DNA from 4 places in the Streptomyces sp. SS8 genome. Region 2 is predicted to be linked to each of the others. Evidence: predicted binding sites of a transcription regulator. Region 2 holds the regulator's gene; each other region holds the start of a gene.

What was found. Region 2 encodes HrcA, which represses chaperone genes, less so after heat shock. Its sites were predicted from a motif close to TTNGCACTCNGNNNNNCNGAGTGCNAA; they were not measured.
Region 1: groL (chaperonin GroEL) is a predicted target of HrcA. The motif match lies at 1,763-1,789, and genes of this name have one in related genera.
Region 3: ACW69E_RS25940 (FmdB family zinc ribbon protein) is a predicted target of HrcA. The motif match lies at 2,521-2,547, and genes of this name have one in related genera.
Region 4: groES (co-chaperone GroES) is a predicted target of HrcA. The motif match lies at 1,926-1,952, and genes of this name have one in related genera.

Annotation. Positions count from the first base shown of each region.
Region 1 covers NZ_JBSVCZ010000003.1:152,814-157,018, reverse strand. The annotation lists gene groL (chaperonin GroEL) at 1-1,573, opposite strand, end outside; gene ACW69E_RS04630 (cold-shock protein) at 2,028-2,231, opposite strand; gene ACW69E_RS04625 (MoaD/ThiS family protein) at 2,734-3,012, opposite strand; gene thrC (threonine synthase) at 3,009-4,205, opposite strand, start outside.
Region 2 covers NZ_JBSVCZ010000001.1:83,294-87,498, forward strand. The annotation lists gene ACW69E_RS00355 (16S rRNA (uracil(1498)-N(3))-methyltransferase) at 77-826, opposite strand; gene dnaJ (molecular chaperone DnaJ) at 964-2,091, opposite strand; gene hrcA (heat-inducible transcriptional repressor HrcA) at 2,092-3,108, opposite strand; gene ACW69E_RS00370 (MBL fold metallo-hydrolase) at 3,312-4,025, shown strand; gene ACW69E_RS00375 (DUF3097 domain-containing protein) at 4,101-4,205, shown strand, end outside.
Region 3 covers NZ_JBSVCZ010000037.1:32,311-36,515, reverse strand. The annotation lists gene mscL (large conductance mechanosensitive channel protein MscL) at 1-213, opposite strand, end outside; gene ACW69E_RS25950 (RcpC/CpaB family pilus assembly protein) at 334-807, opposite strand; gene ACW69E_RS25945 (S-methyl-5'-thioadenosine phosphorylase) at 1,236-2,066, opposite strand; gene ACW69E_RS25940 (FmdB family zinc ribbon protein) at 2,179-2,511, opposite strand; gene ACW69E_RS25935 (MFS transporter) at 2,656-3,990, opposite strand.
Region 4 covers NZ_JBSVCZ010000007.1:201,406-205,610, reverse strand. The annotation lists gene groL (chaperonin GroEL) at 1-1,359, opposite strand, end outside; gene groES (co-chaperone GroES) at 1,466-1,777, opposite strand; gene ACW69E_RS09920 (Uma2 family endonuclease) at 2,036-2,614, shown strand; gene ACW69E_RS09915 (class I SAM-dependent methyltransferase) at 2,622-3,824, shown strand; gene ACW69E_RS09910 (Uma2 family endonuclease) at 3,988-4,205, shown strand, end outside.

The DNA of each region.
Region 1 (4,205 bases), on a different contig from region 2:
CCTTCTCCGGCTTGTCGGCGATGACGGCCTCGGTGGTGAGGAAGAGCGCCGCGATGGAGGCGGCGTTCTGCAGCGCGGAGCGGGTGACCTTGGCCGGGTCGATGATGCCCTCGGCGATCATGTCCACGTACTCACCGGAGGCGGCGTTCAGGCCGTGGCCCGGGGTCAGGTTGCGCACCTTCTCCACGATGACGCCGCCCTCGAGGCCGGCGTTGACCGCGATCTGCTTCAGCGGGGCCTCCAGCGCGGCCTTGACCGCGGCGGCACCGGTGGCCTCGTCGCCGTCGAGCTCCAGCTTCTCGAAGACCGCGGAGGCCTGCAGCAGGGCCACGCCGCCGCCGGCGACGATGCCCTCCTCGACGGCCGCCTTGGCGTTGCGCACCGCGTCCTCGATGCGGTGCTTGCGCTCCTTGAGCTCCACCTCGGTGGCGGCGCCGGCCTTGATGACGGCCACGCCGCCGGCCAGCTTCGCCAGACGCTCCTGGAGCTTCTCGCGGTCGTAGTCGGAGTCGGAGTTCTCGATCTCGGCGCGGATCTGGCTCACGCGGCCGTTGACCTGCTCGCTGTCACCGGCACCGTCGACGATGGTGGTCTCGTCCTTGGTGATGACGACCTTGCGGGCGCGGCCCAGCAGCTCCAGACCGGCGTTCTCCAGCTTGAGGCCGACCTCCTCGGAGATGACCTGGCCACCGGTGAGGATGGCGATGTCGCCGAGCATGGCCTTGCGGCGGTCGCCGAAGCCCGGGGCCTTGACGGCGACGGACTTGAAGGTGCCGCGGATCTTGTTGACCACCAGGGTGGAGAGGGCCTCGCCCTCGACGTCCTCGGCGATGATCAGCAGCGGCTTGCCGGCCTGCATGACCTTCTCCAGCAGCGGGAGCAGGTCCTTGACGGCGCTGATCTTGGAGTTGGCGATCAGGATGTAGGGGTCCTCCAGGACCGCCTCCATCCGCTCCATGTCGGTGGCGAAGTAGGCGGAGATGTAGCCCTTGTCGAAGCGCATGCCCTCGGTGAGCTCGAGCTCCAGACCGAAGGTCTGCGACTCCTCGACGGTGATGACGCCTTCCTTGCCGACCTTGTCCATGGCCTCGGCGATCAGCTCGCCGATCTGGGTGTCGGCGGCGGAGATGGAGGCGGTCGAGGCGATCTGCTCCTTGGTCTCCACCTCCTTGGCCTGCTCCAGCAGGGCGGCGGAGACGGCCTCGGTGGCCTTCTCGATACCGCGCTTGAGGGCCATCGGGTTGGCGCCGGCGGCGACGTTGCGCAGACCCTCGCGGACCAGCGCCTGGGCCAGGACGGTCGCGGTGGTCGTACCGTCACCGGCGACGTCGTCGGTCTTCTTCGCGACCTCCTTGACCAGCTCGGCGCCGATCTTCTCGTACGGGTCCTCGAGCTCGATCTCCTTGGCGATGGAGACACCATCGTTGGTGATCGTGGGGGCGCCCCACTTCTTCTCAAGGACGACGTTGCGGCCCTTGGGGCCGAGCGTGACCTTGACGGCGTCGGCGAGCTGGTTCATCCCGCGCTCGAGGCCGCGCCGCGCCTCCTCGTCGAACGCGATGGTCTTGGCCATGTGAAGTGGTCCTCCCTGGGGTTCCCCATGCCGAAGGCCAGGGGCGGGTTTGGGATGTGTCCGGACCGCTCTGGCGCCCGCGACGGACGGCCCACCGGCCCGGCGGTTCCTTGCTCCACCGGGCTTGCGGACCTCACCGAACCGGTCCTTGCTTTGTCACTCTCACCTTCAGAGTGCTAACGCCAATGATTAGCACTCGACCCCTCCGAGTGCAAGCGCGCAGGTGTTCCGCGCGCCCGTACCCGGCGGTACGGGCACGGAGGCGGGGAGCGCGGAGACGGGGAGCGCGGAGACGGGGAGCGCGGAGACGGAGCGCGGAGACGGAGCGCGGACGGAACCGCGGGCCCTCCCCGGTGCGCGGGCGCACAACAGGAGGGCCCGCGCCCCTGCCGGGACGCGGGCCCTCCTGTGCCGTCTACTGCTGGTGTGCGTCGTGGTGCGTGTGTCCGGCGCTTCAGGCCGTCACGCGGACCATGTCCGCCTGCGGGCCCTTCTGGCCCTGCGAAATCTCGAACTCGACCCGCTGCCCTTCCTCAAGGGTGCGGTATCCGTCCATCTGGATCGCGCTGTAGTGGACGAACACGTCCGCCCCACCGTCGACCGCGATGAAGCCGTATCCCTTCTCCGCGTTGAACCACTTGACGGTGCCTTGAGCCATTCCTAACTCCCCTATTGCCGGCCCTTGCGCGAGCCCGCGCTCCGCGGACCCGGGTCAGTCACCACCCCCCGGCGAGAGGGGGCGGCGTGCGCCGGAACGCGTCGACCGCGGCTGAATGTATCTGGGCAGACGCCCTCCGCAACAGGTCTGTCGGACGAGAATTCCGGTCACGCCGGATTGCCGATAAGCACATGAACGGCGGGAAAGCGGGGCAACTCGGGCCGGGCATAGCGGACCGACACGACAATTCACGCGGTAAATCCGGGCACAAGTTGTCGCGTTCTCATGGGCGCCGAAGTGCGCACTTGGGGGGAGGCACGCTCACTCTACCGCTCTCCAGGGGCCGGAATTACCAATTCCGTTTCCCGTCGCTGCCACACGCCCTCCCCCATGGAGCGCACACGCGGGCGGCCCCGCGCCCCCCTCCGTGCGAGAGGGGGCGCGGGGCCGCCCGCGTGCGGTGGCGCGTACGGCGCCGAAGGTCCGGCCGCCGGCCGTCCGGTCAGCAGCCGCCCGCGACGGCCGGGATGATGGAGACTCCCGAGCCGTCCGGCGTCGGCGTCCCCAGACCGTCGGCGAAGCGGACGTCGTCGTCGTCGACGTAGACGTTCACGAAGCGGCGCAGCTTGCCGGAGTCGTCCAGCACCCGGGCGGAGATGCCCTGGTGGTTCTTCTCCAGGTCCGCGATGACCTCGGCGAGCGTGGCGCCCTCGGCGGGCACCTCGGCCCGGCCGCCGGTGTAGGTGCGCAGGATGGTCGGGATTCGGACGGTGACGCTCATGCCAGGCCAGCCTCTCGGAAGGAGTCCAGGTTCGGACGGATGATCGCGGACGGTCCGGTGGTCGGCGCCACCGCGTCCAGGGTCTTGAGGCCGTCGCCGGTGTTGAGGACGACGGTGGTCAGGGACGGGTCGAGCACACCGGCCTCGATCAGCTTCCTCGTCACGCCGACGGTCACGCCGCCCGCGGTCTCGGCGAAGACGCCCTCGGTGCGGGCCAGCAGCTTGATCGCGTCGACGATCTGCCCGTCGTTCACGTCCTCCACCGCGCCTCCGGTGCGGCGGGCGATGTCCAGCACGTACGGGCCGTCGGCCGGGTTGCCGATGGCCAGCGACTTGGCGATGGTGTCCGGCTTCACCGGCCGCACCACGTCGTGGCCGTCCTTGAAGGCCCGCGCCACCGGCGAGCAGCCCTCGGCCTGGGCGCCGAAGATCTTGTAGGGCCGGTCCTCGACCAGCCCCAGGGCGATCAGCTCGCGCAGCCCCTTGTCGATCTTGGTGAGCTGGGAGCCGGAGGCGATCGGGACGACGAGCTGGTCCGGCAGCCGCCAGCCGAGCTGCTCGCAGATCTCGTACGCCAGGGTCTTGGAGCCCTCCGCGTAGTACGGGCGGAGGTTGACGTTGACGAAGCCCCAGCCTTCCCCGATCGGGTCCCCGATCAGCTCCGAGCAGAAGCGGTTCACATCGTCGTAGGTGCCCTCGATGCCCACCAGGTCGCCGCCGTAGACCGCGGCCATGACGACCTTGCCCTGCTCCAGGTCGTGCGGGATGAACACGCACGAGCGCAGGCCCGCGCGGGCCGCCGCGGCGCCGACCGCGCCGGCGAGGTTGCCGGTGGAGGAGCACGACAGGGTGGTGAAACCGAAGGCGCGGGCGGCCTCGACGGCGATGGCCACCACCCGGTCCTTGAAGGAGTGCGTGGGGTTGCCGGAGTCGTCCTTGACGTACAGGCCGCCGGTGACGCCCAGCTCGCGGGCGAGGTTGTCGGCCCTGACCAGCCTGGTGAAGCCCGGGTTCAGGTTCGGCTTGTCCGCCACGTCGGCCGGGACCGGCAGCAGCGGGGCGTAGCGCCAGATGCTGTCCGGGCCGGCCTCGATCCGCTTCCGCAGCTCCTCCGGGTCACCCCCCGGCAGGTCGTACGCGATCTCCAGGGGGCCGAAACACGCCTCGCAGGCGAAGCTCGGTCCGAGCGGGAA
Region 2 (4,205 bases):
GTGGCGCCTCCCGCTGTGAGGTGGGTCGATCGGTGGTCACGCAGCGCCGATCGTACCCCGGCCCCGGCGCGGGTGATCAGGACCAGCGGCCGGTGCGTCCCAGCAGCAGCGCCGCCGCCGCCGTGCCCGCCGTGGAGGTGCGCAGCACGCTCGGGCCCAGCCGGTACGGGCGCGCGCCCGCCCGCGCGAACGCCTCCAGCTCCTCCGGGGCGACCCCGCCCTCCGGGCCGACGACGAGCACCAGCTCGCCCTCGTCCGGCAGCCCGGCGGTCGCCAGCGGCAGCGAACCCTCCTCGTGGAGGACCGCGGCGAAGGCGGCGGACGACAGCAGCGGGAGCAGCTGCCGGGTGGTCGCCGGCTCGGCGACCTCCGGGAAGCGCAGCCGGCGCGACTGCTTGCCGGCCTCGCGCGCGGTGGAACGCCACTTGCGCAGCGCCTTCTGCCCGCGCTCGCCCCGCCACTGCGTGACGCAGCGCGAAGCGGACCAGGGCACGATCGCGTCCACGCCCGTCTCCGTCATCGTCTCCACGGCCAGCTCGCCGCGGTCGCCCTTGGGCAGGGCCTGGACGACGGTGATCCGCGGGCGCGGCTCCGGCTCGGTGCGCACCTCGGTGACGGCGACCTCCAGCCGGTCCTTCCCCTCGACCGCCGCGACGGTGCCGAAGGCCCCGGTGCCGGCCCCGTCGGTGAGGACGACCTCCTCACCCGCGCGCAGCCGCCGTACCGCGACGGCGTGCCGGCCCTCGGGCCCCTCCAGCGCCAGCACGGCGCCGGGGGCGGCACCGGCCAGGGCGGCGGTCTCGGCCAGGAAGACGGGGGCGGTCACACCGGCCGCCCGGCGGGGTGCGCCGGCCCGGTGGCCGGGGTGATCAGCTCGGTGGGCATGACGGCATCCTGCCACGCCCGCCGTGGACGGCCCCCGGACCCCCGGCCGACCCGCCCCAGCACCGCCTGAGCACCGTCTCAGCGACCGTTGAACGCATCCTTCAACCGCGAGAACAACCCCTGCTGCCCCGGCTGGAACTGGCCCGTGGGCCGCTCCTCGCCCCGCAGCTTGGCCAGGCGGCGCAGCAGCTCCTCCTGCTCCGGGTCCAGCTTGTTCGGCGTCTGGACCTCCACATGGACGATCAGATCACCGCGGCCGCCGCCGCGCAGATGCGTCACGCCGCGCTGGTGGAGCGGGACCGACTGGCCGGACTGGGTGCCGGGCCGGATGTCGACCTCCTCCAGGCCGTCCAGCGTCTCCAGCGGGACCTTGGTGCCCAGCGCCGCCGCCGTCATGGGGATGGTGACCGTGCAGTGCAGGTCGTCGCCGCGCCGCTGGAAGACCGGGTGCGGCACCTCGTGGATCTCGACGTACAGGTCGCCCGCCGGGCCGCCGCCCGGGCCGACCTCGCCCTCGCCGGCGAGCTGGATGCGGGTGCCGTTGTCGACGCCGGCCGGGATCTTCACCGTCAGGTTGCGCCGCGAGCGCACCCGGCCGTCACCGGCGCACTCCGGGCAGGGGGTGGGCACGACCGTGCCGAAGCCCTGGCACTGCGGGCAGGGACGAGAGGTCATGACCTGCCCCAGGAAGGACCGGGTGACCTGCGAGACCTCTCCGCGGCCGCGGCACATGTCGCAGGTCTGCGCGGAGGTGCCCGGGGCCGCCCCCTCGCCGCTGCACGTGGTGCAGACGACCGCCGTGTCCACCTGGATGTCCTTGGTGGTGCCGAAGGCCGCCTCGTCCAGCTCGATGTCGAGCCGGATCATGGCGTCCTGGCCGCGCCGGGTGCGGGACCTCGGCCCGCGCTGGGAGGCGGCGCCGAAGAAGGCGTCCATGATGTCGGAGAAGTTCCCGAAGCCCCCGCCGAAGCCGCCGCCCCGGCCCGCGCCGCCCGTGGGGTCGCCGCCGAGGTCGTACATCTGCTTCTTCTGCGGGTCGGAGAGCACCTCGTAGGCGGTGTTGATCTCCTTGAACCGCTCCTGCGTCTTCGGGTCCGGGTTGACGTCAGGGTGCAGTTCGCGCGCGAGCCTGCGGAAGGCCTTCTTGATCTCGTCCTGCGAGGCATCGCGCTGTACGCCCAGGACCGCGTAGTAGTCGGTTGCCACTTACGACTCCGCGAGGATCTGTCCGACGTAACGTGCCACTGCGCGTACCGCTCCCATCGTTCCGGGGTAGTCCATGCGGGTCGGCCCGACCACACCGAGCTTGGCGACCGCCTCGTCTCCCGAACCGTAACCGACCGAGACGACCGACGTGGACGTCAGCCCCTCGTGAACATTCTCATGACCGATTCGCACCGTCATGCCCGGATCCTTCGCCTCCCCCAGCAGCTTGAGCAGGACGACCTGCTCCTCCAGAGCTTCCAGCACCGGCCGGATGGTCAGCGGGAAGTCGTGCACGAAGCGGGTGAGATTGGCGGTGCCGCCGATCATCAGCCGCTCCTCGGTCTCCTCCACCAGAGTCTCCAGGAGGGTGGCGAGCACCGTCGAGACCGTGCCGCGGTCCTCGGCGTCGAAGGACTCCGGCAGGTCCTGCACCAGCCTGGGCACCTCCGAGAAGCGCTCGCCGACCACCCGGCTGTTGAGCCGGGCGCGCAGATCGGCCAGGGACGACTCCGAGATGGGGGCGGGGCAGTCCACCATGCGCTGCTCGACCCGCCCGGTGTCCGTGATCAGCACGAGCATCAGACGCGCGGGGGCCAGGAGCAGCAGCTCGACGTGGCGGACGGTCGAGCGGGTCAGCGAGGGGTACTGGACGACGGCGACCTGGCGGGTGAGCTGGGCCAGCAGCCGTACGGTGCGGCTGACGACGTCGTCGAGGTCGACGGCGTCCTCCAGGAAGTTCTGGATCGCCCGGCGCTCCGGCTTGGACAGCGGCTTGACGCCCGCCAGCCTGTCGACGAACAGGCGGTACCCCTTGTCGGTGGGAACTCGGCCCGCGCTGGTGTGCGGCTGGGCGATGTACCCCTCGTCCTCCAGGGCCGCCATGTCGTTGCGCACGGTGGCCGGGGAGACCTGGAGGTTGTGCCGCTCGGTCAGCGCCTTGGAGCCCACCGGCTCCTGCGTGCCCACGTAGTCCTGGACGATGGCGCGCAGGACTTCGAGTCTGCGTTCGCTGAGCATCTGGGCGCACCTCCCGTCCGGCCGTCTCTTTCCGGTCCTCTTTCCCTGGCGTTCTCTGGCACTCTCAGCCGGTGAGTGCCAGTCACCCTGTGCCAGTGTACGGCCGGTGACCGTGGCCAGGGCAAGGGCGGGCGCCGACCGGGAGGGCGATCCCCGCCACATCCCGGCGGGCACCGCCCGCGTGATGGCGCTAGCGTCGCGGTATGGAGACGGATTGGGAAGAGCTGTCGCCTGGAGTCGTACGCCGCCGCATGCCCGGCTGGGACGAGACGGTCGGGGCCGTGGCGGGCGAGTCGGGGATGCTGGTGGTCGACACGGGCGCGACGCTGGGTGACGGCGCGCGCGTCCGGCGGTACCTGCACGAGCGCTTCGGACTGCCGGTGACCCATGTGGCGCTGACCCATCCGCACTTCGACCACGTCCTGGGCGCCTCGGCCTTCGCCGGGGTGGAGGTCTACGGGGCGGTGGGGATCGAGGACCTGCTGGTCCACTCGAAGGACGAGTTGCGCCAGGACGCCGTGCGGCACGGCGTGGACCCGCGGGAGGCGGCCGAGGCGGTCGACGTACTCGTCCACCCGCACCACCGGGTAGCCGGCGAGCTGACCGTCCAGCTGGGCGGCCGGGAGGCGCTCCTGGCCAACGTCGGTCCGGCGCACACCGCCCACGACCTGGCGGTCGTGGTCCCCGGCGCCCTGGGCGGGCCGGACGTGGTCTTCTGCGGCGATCTGGTGGAGGAGTCCGGCGAGCCGCAGGCGGGCCCGGACTCCCACCCCGTCCACTGGCCGGCCGCGCTGGACCGGCTGCTCGCCCTGGGCGGCGAGGACGCGCGGTACGTGCCGGGCCACGGGGCGGTGGTGGACGCCGCCTTCGTCCGCGCCCAGCGTGACGGGCTGGCGGAGCGCTTCGGCACCGTCTGACGGGTGCCCCGGCGGGTTTCGCGGCGGGGCTCCGACCCAGGTTTCACAGCGGAGATCACGTAACACAATGACCGCATGCGCAGCAGACAGTACGGCCCCGACCTGACCCCTCCGTGGAAGCGGACCTCGCGGAACCACAGGCCCGCGCCCGAGGTGCCCGCCGAACCGGATCTGGTGGTG
Region 3 (4,205 bases), on a different contig from region 2:
GTCGAAATCGCACGGGCCCTGGAGGCAGGACTGGTAGTGGTCGAGGTCCCTGGGGCCGATGGAGCCCACCACCGGGTTGATGACGCCCTCCACCACCGAGTTCACGATCTTGGTGAAGGCCGCCCCGATGACGACGGCGACGGCCAGATCGACCACGTTGCCCCGCATCAGGAATGACCTGAACCCGGCCAGGACGCCCTGCTTCTCGCTCAAGAGACTGCCTTTCCTCCGCACACGCGCTCCGGCCTCCGCCGGGTGAACGCAGCACACGCTGCACGAACACCGCGCGCACTGTCCAGCCCGGGCCACGGTCCGGTCCCCGGCGGGCGGCGGTCAGCACAGCGTCACCGCCAGAAGGGAGTGCGCCGCCGCGCCGGCGAGCCGGGCGGCCGTCGCTCGGGGCACCGAGAGCACCACCAGCGCCCCCTCCCGGTCGCCGGGGCCGGCCCCCGGCCCGGGGGCCGGTTCGGGTACGGCCGCCACCCGCACGTTCCGGGCGATGGTCCGTGCGCTGCCTGCCGGGCCGTCGGCGGGGCCGCCGGCCGGGGTGCCGGCGGGCGTGGCCAGTACGTCCACCCTGTCCCCGGGACGCAGCAGCCGTACCGCCTCCGCGTCCGGGATCCGCACCGGGGCGTCCACCGTCGCGTCGCCTTCCTCCCCGCCCGGGGACGCGGGCGGAGGCGGGGCCGCCGGTGCTTTCCCGGCCGCGGGCCGGTCCGCGGGAAGCGCATGGCCCCCGCCCCCGCCCTCCGCGGGCGCTCCTTGGAAGGCGGCACCCGCGGCGACGACGGCCAGCAGCAGTGCCATCGCCCGGAACCACCGGCCGGCCGCCCGGAGGGGGCCGAGAGGGCCCCGCCCCGCGCGCACCGGTTCGAACTCCGGCACAGGACCCGCGGCCGGAGGGCTTGAGGGCGGGGGCAGGGAGTGGGGTGTGGAGTGGGAGGAGGACGAAGCCGGGGAGAACGAGGGTGAGGAGGAGGGAGGAGCGGACAGGAAGGAAGAGGACATCGCGGTCACCGCCTTGTGGTGGAAACACCCCCCACGATGTCCGGTTCCGCGGCGGCCCGCCGGGCCCTGTGGACCACCCACAGGTTGTGGACAACTCGCTCACCCGCACGAGGGACGGAACCCGCACGAGGGACGGAACCCGCACGAGTCGCGCCCGCACCCGCCCCTGCCGCGCGCTCCGCCGTTCCCGCAGCGCCCCCGGCCGGTTGCCGGGAGGCCGGCGGCCCTTACGGAAGCTCGATCCCCGGGTCCATCCCGTCCAGCGCCGTCGCGCACGCGCAGTCCCGCTCCGCCGGCAGCCCGGCCACCGTGTCGAAGAGCACCTCGCGCAGCCGCCCGACGTTCTGCGCGAAGACCTGGAGCACCTCCTCGTGCGAGACGCCCTCGCCCGTCTCCGCACCGGCGTCCAGATCGGTGACCAGCGCCATCGAGGAGTAGCACAGGCCCAGTTCGCGGGCGAGGACCGCCTCCGGGTGCCCCGTCATCCCGACCACCGACCAGCCCTGCGCCGCGTGCCAGCGCGATTCCGCGCGGGTGGAGAAGCGCGGCCCCTCGATCACCACCATGGTGCCGCCGTCCACCGGCTCCCAGCCGCGCCCGCGCGCCGCCGCGACGGCCGCCGCCCGGCCCGTCTCGCAGTAGGGGTCGGCGAAGGACAGGTGCACCACGTTCGGCACCGAGCCGTCGGGCAGCGCCTCGCCGTCGTAGAAGGTCTGGACGCGCGACTTGGTGCGGTCCACGAGCTGGTCGGGCACCACCAGGGTGCCGGGCCCGTACTCGGGCCGCAGACCGCCCACCGCGCACGGTCCCAGCACCCGCCGTACACCGACCGAGCGCAGTGCCCACAGGTTGGCCCGGTAGTTGATCCGGTGCGGGGGAAGGTGGTGCTTGCGGCCGTGCCGGGGCAGGAAGGCCACCCGGCGCCCGGCGATCTCGCCGATGAAGAGGGAGTCGCTGGGCTCGCCGTACGGCGTGTCCACCGCGACCTCTATCACGTCGTCCAGGAACGAGTAGAAGCCGGACCCGCCGATGACGCCTGTCTCCGCCTGTGCGCTCATGGCCGAACACACTAGTCCCCGCCCGACGCCGCGGCCCCGCCGCGGTGCGTACCGAGACGGGGCCGGGGGAAGCCGGTTCCGGCTCCGGGCCGGAGGGCGGCAGACGGTGGGATCAGGCCGCCGAGGAGCCGGCCTTGGACGACGAGCCGCCGGACGAGCCCGAGCTCTTCTCGGAGGAAGAGGACGACGCCGACGAGGACGACGAGGACGACGAAGAAGACGAGGACGACGATGTCGAAGAGGACGACGACGTGCTGCCGGACGAGGAACCGCGGCTGTCGTTCCGGTAGAAGCCGGAGCCCTTGAAGACGATGCCGACCGCGGAGAACACCTTCTTCAGGCGGCCCTTGCAGCTCGGGCACTCGGTGAGCGCGTCGTCGGTGAACTTCTGAACCGCTTCCAGGCCCTCGCCGCACTCGGTGCACTGGTACTGATAGGTCGGCACTTGCTCCTCCTGGCACTCTTCCTTGTGGAGTGCTAACGACGCACCATGGTGCAGTATTCCGGCCTCTTAGTCCACCGGGAGCCGGTGGACGGTGACTCGCGCCACGCTCCAGGGCCCTTTCCCGTCCTCCGTCCGGAGCCCCCGTCACCCGGTCCGCGGCTCCCGCCCGCCGCCCGTCCGCCCGTCCGCGGCCTGCCCGTCCTGCGGCTTCAGCCGGCCGCGCAGCGCCGCCACCGTGACCAGCGCCAGAGCCGTGGCGGCCAGCGGCACCGTGAACCCGGCGCTCGGCCCGAAGCCGTCCGTCAGCTGCCCGGCGGCCGACGCGGCGCCGGCCTGGCCCAGCGCCACCGCGCCGGCCATCCAGGTGAACGCCTCGGTGCGCACGCCGGCCGGAGCCAGCCGCTCCACCAGGGTGAAGCCGGTGATCAGACTCGGCGCGATGCCCATGCCCGCCAGCAGTCCGAGGACGGCCAGCAGCGGGACCGCGTCCACCGCCCACAGCGGCGCGGTGGTCAGCGTCAGCAGCGCGTACGCCGCCAGCAGCCGCCGCTGCGGGGCCGAGCGCCAGGTCAGGGCGCCGAACACGAGGCCGGCGAGCATGTTGCCCGCGGCGAAGGTCCCGTACAGCACGCCGTTGAGGCCCGGCTGCCCGATGGAGTCGGTGAAGGCGGCCAGCGACACCTGCATCCCGCCGAAGACCGAGCCGATCCCGAGGAAGGCGACGATCAGCACCCGCACCCCCGGCACCGACAGGGCCGAGGGGTGCGGCGCGCCGTCCGCTCCGCGGGCGCGGCGGTGGGCGGGGGGCGCGGTACGGCGCTGGGCCGCGAAGACCAGCCCGCCGACGACGGTCAGGGCCGCCTCGGCGGCCAGCCCTGCGGCCGGGTGCACCCCGGTGCACAGGGCGGTGGCCAGGACCGGACCGATGACGAAGGTGAGCTCGTCGGTGACCGACTCGAACGCCGCAGCCGTCGACAGCAGCCGGGCGCCGCCCGGCCTGCCTGAATCACCCGGCGGACCCGAACCGCCCGGCGAGCCCGGCCCGCCCCTGAGCAGATGCGCCCAGCGGGCCCGCACCATCGGGCCGACCTGCGGCACCGAGGCGCCGGCCGGCACGGCCGCCAGCAGCAGCGCCCACAGCGGTGCCCGGGACAGCGCCAGGGCCGCCAGCACGCCCACGGCGGCGGCGTGCAGCAGCACCCCGGGCACCAGGACCGCCCGCTGGCCGAAGCGGTCGGCGAGCCGGCCGCTCCGGGGTGCGAACAGGGCCATCGACACGCCGGTCACGGCCGAGACGGTGCCCGCCGTGCCGAACGATCCGGTGGTGTCCTCGACCAGCAGCACGATGCCGAGCGTCAGCATCGCGAAGGGCTGGCGGGCCAGGAAGCCGGGCAGCAGGAACGTCCACGCACCCGGGGTGCGCAGCAGGTCCCGGTAGCCGGGCTTCCGGTTCGTGACGGGAGTGACCGTGGTGGCCACGGCCGTACCTTTCTGCCGCCTGGTAGCGCGCCGCGGGCCGTACGGCGCGCGGTGTCGCGGTACGGCGGGGGCACGCCGAAGGCCGTCCTCTCGCACGGACCGCGGCGTGTGGTCGGCCGGGCGGCCGTGCCGGCCCTGCATCAGGCGGGGTCGAAACTCCGGTAGCTCCGAAAGTCGGACAAACGTACGGCCTCAGGGTAGCCGATCACCCCGCG
Region 4 (4,205 bases), on a different contig from region 2:
CCAGCGCATCGGCTCGACCAGGGCGCGGCGGACGACCGCGACACCGGTGGCCTCGTCGCCGTCCTTGCCCAGGCTGTCTTCCAGCACCTTGGAGGCGTGGACCAGCGCGGAGCCTCCGCCGGAGACGATGCCCTCCTCGACCGCGGCGCGGGTCGCGGAGATGGCGTCCTCCAGACGGTGCTTCTTCTCCTTGAGCTCGACCTCGGTGGCCGCGCCCACACGGATCACGCACACGCCGCCGGCCAGCTTCGCGAGACGCTCCTGGAGCTTCTCGCGGTCCCAGTCGGAGTCGGTGGTCTCGATCTCGGCCTTGATCTGCGCGACGCGGCCCTGCACGTCCTCGCCCTTGCCGCCGCCGTCGACGATGGTGGTGTCGTCCTTGGTGACGGTCACGCGGCGGGCGGTGCCCAGCACGTCCAGACCGGCCTGGTCGAGCTTGAGGCCGACCTCCTCGGCGATGACGGTGGCGCCGGTCAGCGTCGCCATGTCGCCGAGCATCGCCTTGCGGCGGTCGCCGAAGCCCGGGGCCTTGACGGCCACCGCGTTGAAGGTGCCGCGGATCTTGTTGACCACCAGCGTGGAGAGGGCCTCGCCCTCGACGTCCTCGGCGATGATCAGCAGCGGCTTGGAGCTGTTGGTCTGGATGATCTTCTCCAGCAGGGGCAGCAGGTCCTGGATGGAGGAGATCTTGCCCTGGTGGATCAGGATGTAGGGGTCGTCGAGGACGGCCTCCATACGCTCCTGGTCGGTGACCATGTAGGGCGACAGGTAGCCCTTGTCGAAGGCCATGCCCTCGGTGAAGTCCAGCTCCAGACCGAAGGTGTTGGACTCCTCGACGGTGATGACGCCGTCCTTGCCGACCTTGTCCATCGCCTCGGCGATCAGCTCGCCGACCTGCTTGTCCTGGGCGGACAGCGCGGCCACGGCGGCGATGTCGGACTTGGAGTCGATCGGGCGGGCGGTGGCGTGCAGGTCGTCGGAGACGGCCTTGACCGCGGCGTCGATCCCCTTCTTCAGGGCGGCCGGGGAGGCGCCGGCGGCGACGTTGCGCAGGCCCTCGCGGACCAGTGCCTGGGCCAGCACGGTGGCGGTGGTGGTGCCGTCACCCGCGATGTCGTTGGTCTTGGTCGCCACCTCCTTCACGAGCTGGGCGCCCAGGTTCTCGTACGGGTCGTCGACCTCGACCTCGCGGGCGATGGTGACACCGTCGTTGGTGATGGTCGGGGCACCGAACTTCTTGTCGATGACGACGTTGCGGCCCTTGGGGCCGATCGTCACCTTCACGGTGTCGGCGAGCTTGTTGACACCGCGCTCGAGGGCGCGACGGGCGTCCTCGTCGAACTTCAGGATCTTCGCCATGGTTGCTTGGGTCCTCTCGGAGTCCTCGTCAAAGGAACCGCGCCCCGGCCCCGGACGTCTCGGACGCGGGTACCAGGGCGCGGATCACAGGCAGTCTTCGCGGTGCTTACTTCTCGATGATCGCGAGAACGTCGCGCGCCGAGAGGACGAGGTACTCCTCGTTGTTGTACTTCACCTCGGTGCCGCCGTACTTGCTGTACAGCACGATGTCGCCGACCTTCACGTCGAGCGGCAGGCGGTTGCCGTCCTCGAAACGGCCCGGACCGACGGCGAGGACGGTGCCCTCCTGGGGCTTCTCCTTCGCGGTGTCCGGGATGACCAGGCCGGAAGCCGTGGTCTGCTCGGCGTCGAGCGGCTGGACCACGATGCGGTCCTCGAGCGGCTTGATGGCAACCTTGGAGCTGGTGGCGGTCGTCACGATCCGACCTCCCCCTTCGGAGATCTCGGCGGGGTTTGGATGTCTGGGGTGGCGACCTGGTAGATCCGTCGTCGCGGGTGCCGGATCTGCCCGTCGCTTGAGCTGGCACTCTCCATGGGGGAGTGCCAATGCTGAGACTATGACGGCGTTAGCACTCAGTCAACCGGAGTGCCAGCGCACGGCGCGTTGCGCGCCGGTGCGCCGGTACGCTGACCCCGTACCGCGTCACAGGTGCCCGCCCGTCAAGGAGTACCGCCGATGACAGCAGAGCCCCTGCCCGACTGGTTCTATCCGCCGCCCGGCGGCTGGACCGCCGACGACCTGGACCGGCTCCCACCGGACGCCCCGCGCTTCGAGCTGATCGACGGAGCCCTCGTGATGAGGTCCCCGCAGACCTCGTTCCACGGCCAGGTGACGCGGCGACTGTCCAACGCCATAGAACTCGCGGCCCCCCACGGCCTGTGGGTCGAGTTCGAGATGACGATCCGGCTGGGGAAGCGCCAACGCCCGGAGCCCGACATCCTCGTCGTCAGCGGTCCGCCACATGACGAACGCACCGCGTACCTCCCCGAGGAGGTCGTCCTCGTCGTCGAGATCGTCTCCGAGGAGTCGGCCGTGCGGGACCGCGAGACCAAACCGCTGAAGTACGCCCGGGCCGGTATCCGCCACTTCTGGCGAGTGGAGAAGGAAGACCGCAAGCCAGTCGTGCACGTCTACGAGCTCGACGACACCACCGGCGCATACGTCCCCACCGGGATTCACCGCGACAAGCTCGTCCTCCCGGTGCCCTTCCCCATGGACATCGACCTGACCACGTTGTACCGCGCGCCGCGGTGACGGGCCGATGAGCACCAACCCGGCCGTCGGCGACCCCGTCTCCGTCTTCCACCGTCTGCTGACCGACGAGGGACAGGCCCTGCTGGCGAAGCTGCGGTCCTACGACCCCGGGCGGGAGCTGGCCGTCGCCACCCGGCTGCGCCGCGACCACCCGGCCGGGCTGGTCTCGGCGGCCCTCGCCCAGGCCCGGCTGCGGCAGCGGGCGGCGGCGAAGTTCGGGGCCGACGACGCGGCGCGGATGTACTTCACCCCCGACGGCGTGGAGCAGGCCACCCGCGCGAGCGTGGCCGCGTACCGCGCCGGCCGTTTCGCCGCCCTGGGGGTGCGGCGGCTGGCCGACCTGTGCTGCGGCAACGGCGGCGACGCCATCGCGCTGGCCCGCGCCGGGATCGAGGTCCTGGCCGTCGACCGCTCCCCGCTGGCCTGCGCCGTCGCCCGGGCCAACGCCGGGGCGCTGGGCCTGTCCGACCTGATCGAGGTGCGCTGCGCGGACGTGACGGAGGTGGACGCGTCCGGCTTCGACGCCGTCTTCGCCGATCCGGCCCGCCGCGGCGGACGCGGCCGGATCTTCGACCCCGAGGCGTACTCGCCGCCGCTGTCCTGGGCGGTGGAGGCCGCCCGGCGCGCCCCGCTCGCCGCGCTGAAGGTGGCCCCCGGCATCCCGCACGAGGCGGTGCCGGAGGGCGCGGCGGCGGAGTGGATCTCCGACGGAGGGGACGTGAAGGAGGCCGTGCTGTGGTTCGGCGCCGCCTCGCGCGGGGCGCCCCGGGTGCGCGCCACCCTGCTGCCCGGCCCCCGCACCCTGGACTCCGCCGGCCTGCCGGATCCGCCCTCCGGCCCCGTCGGCCGCTATCTGTACGAGCCGGACGGCGCGGTGATCCGCGCGCATCTGGTCGCGGAGGTGGCCGAGCTGGTCGGCGGACGCCTGATCGACCCGACGATCGCCTACGTCACCTCCGAGGAGCACCGCCCGACGCCGTACGCGACCGCGTACGAGATCACCGACACCCTCCCCTTCAACGTCAAGCGGCTGAAGGCGCTGCTGCGCGAGCGCGGCGTCGGGACGCTGACGGTCAAGAAGCGCGGCTCGGCGGTCGAACCGGAGGAGCTGCGCCGGAAGGTGAAGCCGTCCGGCCCGCACTCGGCCACCGTCTTCCTCACCCGCGCCGCGGGCGCCCCGACGATGCTTCTTGGCCACCCGCTCCGCTGAAGAGGACACCCGTACGGGTGATGGTCACACGTTCCGGTCCGAGCACCGCACGGGTCGGCGAACAATCGCTCGCGGGGCACCCGGTGCGGCGTAGCCTGACATCAGCGACACGGGGAGGACAGCCATCGCCGCCGATCCCATCACCGAGCCGATGAACGAGCCGATGAACGAGCCGCATGACCCCATCGATCTGTTGGCCGCGCTCGAAGGGGCATCCGATGTGCCGCTGCGGGCCGAGTACATCGAAGGAATCCCCGTCTTGACGCCACCGGTCGACCACAGGCACAACGCGGGTGCCTTCCGGATCGCCGTCCAGCTCTCCTCTGCTGGAGCGCACTTCGCGGGCATTGGCAACGGCTACTGCGCCGATACACGAGGTGG